Regions from separate parts of the Streptomyces sp. NPDC057963 genome, predicted to be linked through region 2. Evidence: riboswitches for the same ligand, from Rfam matches in the RefSeq annotation. Region 2 holds a riboswitch; each other region holds the start of a gene.

Region 1 (3,204 bases), on a different contig from region 2:
TCCATATGCGATCCGGATGACCTTCCATCTGCCCGGCGACGCCCCCGTCACCTGGGCATTCGGCCGTGAGCTGCTGCTCGACGGCCTCAACAGTCCCAGTGGCGACGGCGATGTGCACATTGGGCCCACCGAGCCCGAGGGGCTTTCCGATGTACACATCCGGCTTCAGGTGGGCGAGGACCGCGCCCTCTTCAGGGCCGGTACGGCGCCGCTCGTGGCCTTTCTCGACCGGACGGACAAACTCGTGCCGCTCGGGCAGGAATGCACGCTGGGTGACTTCGAGGGCAACCTGGAGGAGGCCCTGGGCCGGATCCTCGCCGAGGAGCAGAACGCCGGCTGAAGAGCACGGCGTCGCAGACCGGCCCGCCGGTCGAACGCGACACCTGCCGAACGGGTGAATCGCTCTCCGTACGGGGGCGTTCAAGGCTTCGTCCTGCGACGGCGGCCTCTCCCGGTCCGTACGGGTGCAGGAGCTCCGGCTTCCGCGCCGAGCCCTGTGCGGTCCGCGGAGACGACCAGCGCGGCGAGCACTGTCGTCACCGGCACCGAGGCGACCAGTCCGATCGAGCCGACCAGCGTCCGCACGATCTCTTCCGCCACCAGTTCGCTGTTGGCCACCGTCCCCACGCTGCTCTGGGCGATCGAGAACAGCAGCAGCAGCGGCAGCGCGGCGCCCGCGTAGGCGAGCACCAGCGTGTTGACGACCGAGGCGATGTGGTCGCGTCCGATCCTGATCGCCGCTCGGTAGAGCCCCCGCGCGCCCATCGTCGGGTTCGCCTGGTGCAGCTCCCAGACCGCCGATGTCTGGGTGACCGTCACGTCGTCGAGTACCCCGAGCGAACCGATGATGACACCGGCCAGCAGCAGGCCGCTCATGTCGATGTGCGGGTACAGGCCGTGGATGAGGCCGGTGCTGTCGTCGGTGTTGCCGGTCAGGCTCGCCCAGCCGATGAAGAGCGATCCGAGCAGTCCGATCAGCAGGAGCGAGATTAGTGTGCCGATCACCGCGACCGAGGTGCGGGCGGTCAGGCCGTGGCACATGTAGAGCGCGGTCAGCATGATCGCACTGGCCCCGATCACCGCGACGAGCAGGGGATTCGAACCCTGGAGGATGGCCGGGAGGATGAACAGGGTCAGCACGGCGAACGACACGGCGAGCGCGATCAGTGCCATCACCCCGCGCATCCTGCCCACCGTGACCACGACCAGGGCGAAGATCCCGGCCAGCAGTGTCATCGGGAACTTCCGGTTCACATCCGTCACCGAGTACTGCAGGTCATGGGGCGCGTCGGGCGCGTAGGCCACGACCACGCCCTGCCCCTTGCGCAACTGACGCGGTGCATCGGGCTGGACGATCTCGACGAAGGTCCGGCCCTTGTCGTGACCGGTCGTCACCTCGACGGTGGCCTTCTCGCACAGCCCCGGCCCGCTTCCCGACGGCGGGGTGGTCTCGCCGCTGGTGGGCATCTGGGCGGCGTTCACTTCCTTGCAGTCCACCTTGTCGACGTTCACCACCTTTCCCTGCTGGGTCTGCCGGTCGAAACCGACACCGGTCCGCTCGTGCGGTGGCGCACCGCCCGGCCAGAGCACCGCCAGGCCGACGACGACCGCGGCGGCGAACGGGATGAGTACGGCCGCGATCACCTTGCGCAGATGCTTGGAGACGGGCGCGGCAGGACCATGACTGTGTGAGTGGCCGTGCTGATGGCCCTGCGGGTCGGGGTCGATATGGGGGGACGTCACCGGCCGATCATCGCAAGAAGGGAAGGGCCCTCTGTTCATCGCGCCGGACGGGGCGCTAGCGTGGAGGAACCTTTGCACACGCGGGAGCTCGGAGCACCGGGCTGAGAGGGCGCTGATATCCGTACACCTGTACGGGACAGGCTGCGCCGACCGCCGAACCTGTTACCGGGTAATGCCGGCGTAGGGAGTAGGTCTCATGACCACATCGGACGCACGCACGCCTGCCTCGAACCAGAGCGACGAGGCCGGGAAGTCCATCGGCTGGCACAAGGGATATGTCCGGGGTTCACGCCCGGACCTCCGGGTGCCGGTCCGTCAGGTGCACCTCACCAACGGCAAGGACGTGACGCTGTACGACACGTCGGGGCCGTACACCGACCCCACCACGGAGACCGATGTCCGTCGCGGACTCGCACCGCTGCGGGAGAACTGGATCATCGCGCGCGGCGACACCGAGGAGTACCCGGGCCGCCCCGCCCGCCCCGAGGACGACGGGCTCAGGCACACCTCGCCGCGTGGCGGGCTGCGCAACCTCGACGCCGTCTTCCCCGGCCGGCCGCGGCTGCCCCGCCGCAGTCGGGACGGGCAGCCGGTGACCCAGCTCGCGTACGCCCGCCGGGGCGAGATCACCCCGGAGATGGAGTACGTGGCGATCCGGGAGAACGTCGGGCCCGAGGTGGTGCGCGAGGAGATCGCGGCCGGCCGGGCCGTGCTGCCGGCCAACGTCAACCACCCCGAGATCGAACCGATGATCATCGGGAAGCGGTTCCTGGTGAAGGTCAATGCCAACATCGGCAACTCCGCGGTGACGTCCTCCATCGAGGAGGAGGTGGAGAAGATGACGTGGGCGACGCGGTGGGGCGCCGACACGGTCATGGACCTTTCCACCGGACGCAACATTCACACCACCCGTGAGTGGGTTCTCCGCAACTCCCCCGTGCCGATCGGCACCGTTCCCCTCTACCAGGCCCTCGAAAAGGTCGACGGCCGGGCCGAGGAGCTGACCTGGGAGATCTACAAGGACACCGTCATCGAGCAGGCCGAGCAGGGCGTCGACTACATGACGGTCCACGCCGGCGTGCGCCTGCCGTACGTCCCGCTGACCGCTCGCCGCAAGACCGGCATCGTCTCCCGCGGCGGCTCGATCATGGCCGCGTGGTGCCTGGCGCACCACAAGGAGTCGTTCCTGTACGAGCACTTCGAGGAGCTCTGCGAGATCCTCGCCGGCTACGACGTGACGTACTCGCTGGGCGACGGTCTGCGCCCCGGCTCGATCGCCGACGCCAACGACGAGGCGCAGTTCGCCGAACTGCGCACGCTCGGCGAACTGAACACGATCGCCAAGCGGTTCGGCGTCCAGACCATGATCGAGGGGCCGGGCCATGTCCCGATGCACAAGATCAAGGAGAACATCGACCTCCAGCAGGAGATCTGCGAGGAGGCGCCGTTCTACACGCTCGG
Region 2 (3,204 bases):
GGTGAAGGTGAAGAGGAAGACCATCAACGCGGCGGCGGCCACGGCGGGTGCGAGGGCCGGCAGGGTGACCCGCCGCCAGGCGGCGAACCGCCCGGCGCCCAGCACCCGCGCGGCCTCCTCCTGCCGCGGGTCGAGTTGTGACCACAGCCCGCCCACGGTCCGTACGACCACTGCGTAGTTGAAGAAGACATGGGCGAGCAGAATCGCCCAGACGGTGGTGTCGAGGCGTACGCCCCAGAGTTCGTCGAGGAACCCGCCGCGTCCCAGCAGCGCCAGGAAGGCCGTCCCGACGACGACGGTCGGCAGGACGAACGGCACGGTGACGACCGCCCGCAGCAGCTGCTTGCCGGGGAAGTCGAAGCGGGCGAAGACATAGGCGCCGGGCAGCGCGATCAGCAGGGTCAGCGAGGTCGAGGCGAGCGCCTGCCAGGTCGTGAACCAGAGGACGTCGCGGATGTCCGGCCGGGTCAGCACCTCGACGACCCGGCCGAACTGCCAGACGCCGTCCGCCTTCAGCCCGCGGCCGACGATCGCGGTGACGGGGTAGGCGAAGAACAGCGCGAAGAACGCGACGGGCACGGCCATCAGGCCGAGCCGCACCGCACTCCCGCGCCGCGCCTTCGCGCGCGCGAAGTCCGCGTGCCCGAAGCGGGCGCGCGGCTCCTCCCCCCGCGGCCCCTCCTCGGGCGCGCCCTTCCCGCCCGCGTCCGTTCCGCGTACGGGGGTCCGCGTTACTTCACTACGAGCGAGGACCACGACTGGACCCACTGCTCACGGTTCTTGGAGATCTTGTCGGGGGCGACGGTCGCCGGTGTGCCGACCGTCGCGCCGAACTTCGTGAAGAGTTCCGGCAGTTTCGCGCTCTCGTCGACCGGGTTCACGAACATGTTGAGCGGCATGTCCTCCTGGAACCTCTTGCTGATCAGGAAGTCCAGCAGGGCCTTGCCCCCCGCCTCGTTCTTCGCACCGTTCAGCAGGCCCGCGAACTCGATCTGGCGGAAGCAGGTCCCGGTGGCGACCCCGGTCGGTGCCTCGGCCGGCTGCGGCTTCGCGTAGAGCACCTCGACGGGTGGGCTGGAGGCGTACGACACGACGAGCGGCCGGTCGGCCTTGGCCTTCTTGCCGCCCGCGGAACCGGAGAACTCCTCGTTGTACGCCTGCTCCCAGCCGTCGACGACCTTGACGCCGTTGTCCTTCAGCTGCTTCCAGTAGTCCTGGTAGCCCTTCTCGCCGTAGGTGGCGACGGTGCCGAGAAGGAAGCCGAGGCCGGGCGAGGAGGTCCCGGCGTTCTCGGTGACGAGGAGGTTCTTGTACGCGGGCTTCGCCAGGTCGTCGAAGGTCCGCGGCGGCGCGAGTTTCTTCGCCGCGAAGTACTCCTTGTCGTAGTTGACGCAGATGTCGCCGGTGTCGATCGGGGTGACCCGGTGCTCGGCGTCGAGTCGGGTGCCGGCCGCCACCCGGTCGATGCCCTTCGCCTCGTACGGCGTGAAGAGGCCACTGTCGAGGGCGCGGGAAAGCAGGGTGTTGTCGACACCGAAGAACACGTCACCGCGCGGTGATCCCTTGGTCAGGATCTCCTGGTTGAGCGCGACACCCGCGTCGCCGCTCTTCAGCACCTTGACGGTGTAGCCGGTCTGCTCGGTGAACTCCTTCAGCACGTCCTTGGAGACGTTGAAGGAGTCATGGCTGACGAGCGTCACGGTCTTCGAGCCGGAGCTCTTCGTGCCGCCGGAACCGGAGTCCGACGTATCGGAACTCCCGCATCCGGCCAGTGCCGTGACGCCGAGCGCGGCGGCGACGGCCGTCGCCGCGAGCTGCGTGGTTCTGCGCGTGGTGCTCATTGTGGATTCCTCCTGGGTTTTGGCCAGGAAGAGACGCGGCCCCGCCCGCGAAAAGCGGGCAGGGCGCAACAGCATGAGTTGATGACCGAACTTCCTACCCGGAATGACCCGGGCGAGGTTCAGAGGGTCTGCGGCCGACCTGTTCTCGGTGCCGCACTCTCAGCGCTGTGGCGCTCCCCTGTCGGAATATGAAGTTGATTTATATGAAGTTGATTTCAGGCCCAGGTTACACGGGCCGTTCCGGCCTCAGCGCTCGGCTGCCGCCAACTGACCGCAGGCACCGTCGATCTCCTGGCCTCGGGTGTCCCGCACGGTCACCGGCACCCCGTGTGCCGCGATCGCCTCGACGAAGGCCTTCTCGTCCTCGGGCCGCGAGGCCGTCCACTTGGACCCGGGGGTCGGGTTCAGCGGGATCAGGTTGACATGCACCCGCTTGCCCTTGAGGAGCCGGCCGAGCCGGTCACCACGCCATGCCTGGTCGTTGATGTCCCGGATCAGCGCGTACTCGATGGAGATCCGGCGGCCGGACTTCTCCGCGTACTCCCACGCGGCGTCCAGCACCTCGCGCACCTTCCACCGCGTGTTCACGGGGACGAGTGTGTCGCGCAGCTCGTCGTCCGGTGCGTGCAGCGAGACGGCGAGACGGCACTTGAACCCCTCGTCGGCGAAGCGGAGCATCGCGGGCACCAAGCCGACGGTGGAGACGGTGATCCCCCGCTGCGAAAGCCCCAGCCCGTCCGGCTCCGGATCGGTGAGCCGGCGGATCGCGCCGACCACCCGCTTGTAGTTGGCGAGCGGCTCGCCCATGCCCATGAAGACGATGTTGGAGAGGCGCGCCGGGCCTCCCGGGACCTCTCCGTCGCGCAGCGCCCGCATGCCGTCCACGATCTGGTGGACGATCTCGGCGGTCGACAGATTGCGGTCGAGACCGGCCTGCCCCGTGGCGCAGAACGGGCAGTTCATCCCGCACCCCGCCTGCGACGAGATGCACATCGTCACCCGCTCCGGGTAGCGCATCAGGACGGATTCGACGAGCGTCCCGTCGTGCAGCTTCCACAGCGTCTTGCGGGTGGTGTCGTCGTCGCAGCTGATGTGACGGACCACCGACATCAGGTCGGGGAACATCGCCTCGGCGAGCCCGTCCCGCGAAGCGGCCGGGATGTTGGTCCACTCGGCCGGGTCGTGCGCATACCGAGCGAAGTAGTGCTGCGAGAGCTGCTGGGCGCGGAACGGCTTCTCGCCGATCGCGACGACGGCTTCCTTGCGCTCGGCGGGCGTGAGGTCGGCGAGGTGCCGCGGCGGCTTCTTGGCTCCGCGGGGCGCGACGAAAGTGAGTTCTCCGGGCTTAGGCATGGTTCATCCA
Region 3 (3,204 bases), on a different contig from region 2:
GGGCCGGTGGGCCCGCCGCGCCACAGCAGGGTGTCGGCGCCCCCGTGGTGGCCCGCGTACTGCACGAACCGGTCGAACTGCTCGGACCAGAAGTACGGCACGGGGTCGTACGTCCGCGGTGCCGGGTCACCGCCGGCCACGGCGGAGATGATGTTGGCGGCGGCGGTCCGGGGGCCCTGGAGGGCGTTGTCCCAGTGGTGGACGAGAAGGCGTTCGCCGTACCGGGCGGAGGGGAACGAGGCGCAGTCGCCGACCGCGTACACATCGGGCTGCGAGGTGCGCAGCGCACCGTCGGCGGTCACCGATCCGTCGGCGCCGAGCGCGATGCCGGAGCCGGCCAGCCAGCCGGTGGCGGGCCGTGCGCCGATTCCGACGACGACCGCTCCGGCCGGGATCTCGCGGCCGTCCGCGAGGACCACCCGGTTCGGTTCGATGCGGGCGACCCGGGCTCCGGTGAGGAGTTCGGCGCCGATCTCGGCGTACCAGGCGGTCATCGGGGCGGCGACCTCGGCCGGCATCGCGCCCGCGAGGGGCTGCTCGGCGGCCTCGACTACGGTGACCGCGCAGCCCGCGGCGCGGGCCGCGGTGGCGAACTCGGCGCCGATCCAGCCCGCTCCGACGACCACGACGCCGTGCTGCTCGTCGAGGACGGGGCGCAGTCGTGCCACGTCGTCGAGGGTGCGCAGCAGATGGACGCCGGGAAGGCCCTCGGAGCCGGGCAGGACGACCGGTTCGGCACCGGTCGCGATCACCAGGAAGTCGTAGGGCACGGGACCCGACGGGGTGTCCAGCTCATGCGCGCCGGGCCGGACACCGGTGACTTCGCGCCCCAGTCGCAGATCGATGTCCAGCGCCTCGAAGTCGATGTCGAACGCGGAGCCCTCGGCCTTGCCGAGCAGTACCGCCTTGGACAGCGGGGGCCGGTCGTAGGGCTGGTGCGGTTCGGCGCCGAGCAGGACGACAGGGCCGGTGAAGCCCTGTTCCCGCAGGGCCACCGCCGTCTGTACGCCGGCCATGCCCGCGCCGACGACGACGACGCGACGCCCTGCCGACGGGTCGGGCCGCTGCGCCCCGTCAGGCTGCTCCGACTGCTGCTGCTCGCTCACCCGTACACCATAAGCACCTGACGATTCATCAGGGTAGGGGGATCTCTTCCACGGTGCGCGTTCCGCTTCCCTCCTGCGACTCCCGCTCCCCTCGCTCCGCCGGCCGGACCCGGCCGTCCACGAGAGCGGCAACGGTGCAGACGCAGTGGCCGGAGGATGTCGTTCCGTCCCGCTGCGGCTGGACGGAGGGGGCACCCCCATGCCTTGAGGCCATGAGGGAGGAAGTCGAGCGAGCGAACGGGCCACCGGTCCTGCTCCCTTACTGGCTCCGGGGAACGAGGTTTAGGGTGGCCCACGTAAAAGACTCGCGGGAGCCCGGACGCACCGGGCTGAGAGGGAGGCTGGGGCGGCCTCCGACCGTACGAACCTGATCCGGGTCATGCCGGCGAAGGGAGGGGCTGGACGCCCATGCGTTCTTCTCGGAACAAAGACGGATCCGACGTCCTGGTCGTCGGGGGCGGGATCATCGGTCTGGTGACCGCCTGGCGGGCCGCGCAGCGCGGACTGCGCACCGCGGTCGCCGATCCCGAACCGGGCGGCGGAGCCGCCCAAGTGGCGGCCGGCATGCTGGCCGCCGTCACCGAACTCCACTACGGCGAACAGATGCTGCTGGGCCTCAATGTCGCCTCGGCCGCGCGCTATCCGGCCTTCGCGGCCGAACTTGAGGCGGCGAGCGGTCAGGAGACCGGCTTCCGCGCCTGCGGCACCCTGGCCGTCGCGCTGGACTCCGACGACCGTGCCCATCTGCGGGAACTGCACGCCCTGCAGCAGCGTTCGGGCCTGGAGTCGGAGTGGCTCGGCGGCCGCGACTGCCGCCGTCTGGAGCCCATGCTCGCGCCCGGTGTCCGCGGCGGTCTGCGGGTCGACGGCGACCACCAGATCGATCCGCGCCGACTGGCCGCCGCACTGCTGACCGCCTGCGAGCGGGCCGGGGTGGTCTTCCACCGCGGCTGGGTGGAGCGCCTGGCTGTCGTACGCGACCGGGCCGCCGGAGCCGTGCTCGCCGGTGGTACGCAGCTCGGCGCCGACCAGGTCGTACTCGCCGCGGGCAGTCTCAGCGGCCGGCTCCCGGGGCTGCCGGACGAGGCCGTGCCGCCGGTCCGGCCGGTGAAGGGGCAGGTGCTGCGGCTGACCGTGCCCGCACCGTACGCACCCTTCCTCACCCGGACGGTCCGGGCCGTGGTGCGGGGCAGTCATGTCTATCTCGTCCCGCGGGAGAACGGCGAACTGGTCGTCGGCGCCACCAGCGAGGAGATGGGCTGGGACACCACCGTCACCGCGGGCGGTGTCTACGAGCTGCTGCGGGACGCCCACGAGCTGGTGCCCGGCATCACCGAGCTGCCGCTCACCGAGACCCGGGCCGGCCTGCGCCCCGCCTCCCCCGACAACGCCCCGCTGCTCGGCCCCACCACCCTGCCCGGCCTCCACCTGGCCACCGGCCACCATCGCAACGGGGTGCTGCTCACCCCCGTCACCGGAGACGCCATGGCCGCGCTGCTGGCCGACGGCGAACTGCCCGAGGTGGCCCGCCCCTTCACTCCGCACCGCTTCCCGCCCGCCGCCCCCGTACGTCAGGAGCAGCCCGCATGACCGAGCCCGCACCGCTCTCCGAGCCCGGCTCTCCCTCTCCCTCCCCCTCTCCTTCCCCCTCTCCTTCTCCTTCTCCTTCTTCCGCCGAATCCGCGCCCCTCTCCGTGTCCGTGAACGGCGAGGTGCGCCTCCTCCCCGCGGGCACCACCCTCGGCGCCCTCGTCGCCACTCTGACCGCCGCGCGCTCCGGAGTCGCCGCCGCCGTCAACGAGACCGTCGTCCCGCGCGGCCGGTGGTCCACCGCCGCGCTCGGTGACGGTGACCGCGTCGAGGTCCTGACCGCGGTCCAGGGAGGCTGACGGTGTCCGACGACCTCTTCACCCTCGGCGACACCTCCTTCGGCTCCCGGCTGATCATGGGGACCGGCGGGGCGCCCAGCCTCGACGTGCTGGAACGCTCGCTGACCGCCTCCGGTACCGAACTGACCACCGTGGCGATGCGCCGCCTGGATCCGGCCGTGCAGGGCTCGGTGCTCTCCGTCCTGCGGCGGCTCTCCATCCGCGTCCTG

Evidence for each region. A riboswitch is a leader RNA that binds a small molecule or an ion and turns the genes downstream of it on or off. The one in region 2 is predicted to bind thiamine pyrophosphate.
Region 1: another riboswitch for thiamine pyrophosphate. It lies ahead of thiC (phosphomethylpyrimidine synthase ThiC); the one in region 2 lies ahead of ACFVT1_RS38300 (thiamine ABC transporter substrate binding subunit).
Region 3: another riboswitch for thiamine pyrophosphate. It lies ahead of thiO (glycine oxidase ThiO); the one in region 2 lies ahead of ACFVT1_RS38300 (thiamine ABC transporter substrate binding subunit).

What each region holds. Positions count from the first base shown of each region.
Region 1 is NZ_JBHVPX010000002.1:187,049-190,252, reverse strand. Features, by position in the region: gene ACFVT1_RS04570 (SsgA family sporulation/cell division regulator) at 1-340, shown strand, start outside; gene ACFVT1_RS04565 (YibE/F family protein) at 421-1,743, opposite strand; TPP riboswitch at 1,814-1,947, shown strand; gene thiC (phosphomethylpyrimidine synthase ThiC) at 1,940-3,204, shown strand, end outside.
Region 2 is NZ_JBHVPX010000036.1:10,257-13,460, reverse strand. Features, by position in the region: gene ACFVT1_RS38305 (ABC transporter permease) at 1-585, opposite strand, end outside; gene ACFVT1_RS38300 (thiamine ABC transporter substrate binding subunit) at 732-1,841, opposite strand; TPP riboswitch at 1,915-2,031, opposite strand; gene rlmN (23S rRNA (adenine(2503)-C(2))-methyltransferase RlmN) at 2,088-3,194, opposite strand.
Region 3 is NZ_JBHVPX010000008.1:176,172-179,375, reverse strand. Features, by position in the region: gene ACFVT1_RS20560 (NAD(P)/FAD-dependent oxidoreductase) at 1-1,106, opposite strand, end outside; TPP riboswitch at 1,404-1,517, shown strand; gene thiO (glycine oxidase ThiO) at 1,515-2,696, shown strand; gene thiS (sulfur carrier protein ThiS) at 2,693-2,995, shown strand; gene ACFVT1_RS20545 (thiazole synthase) at 2,998-3,204, shown strand, end outside.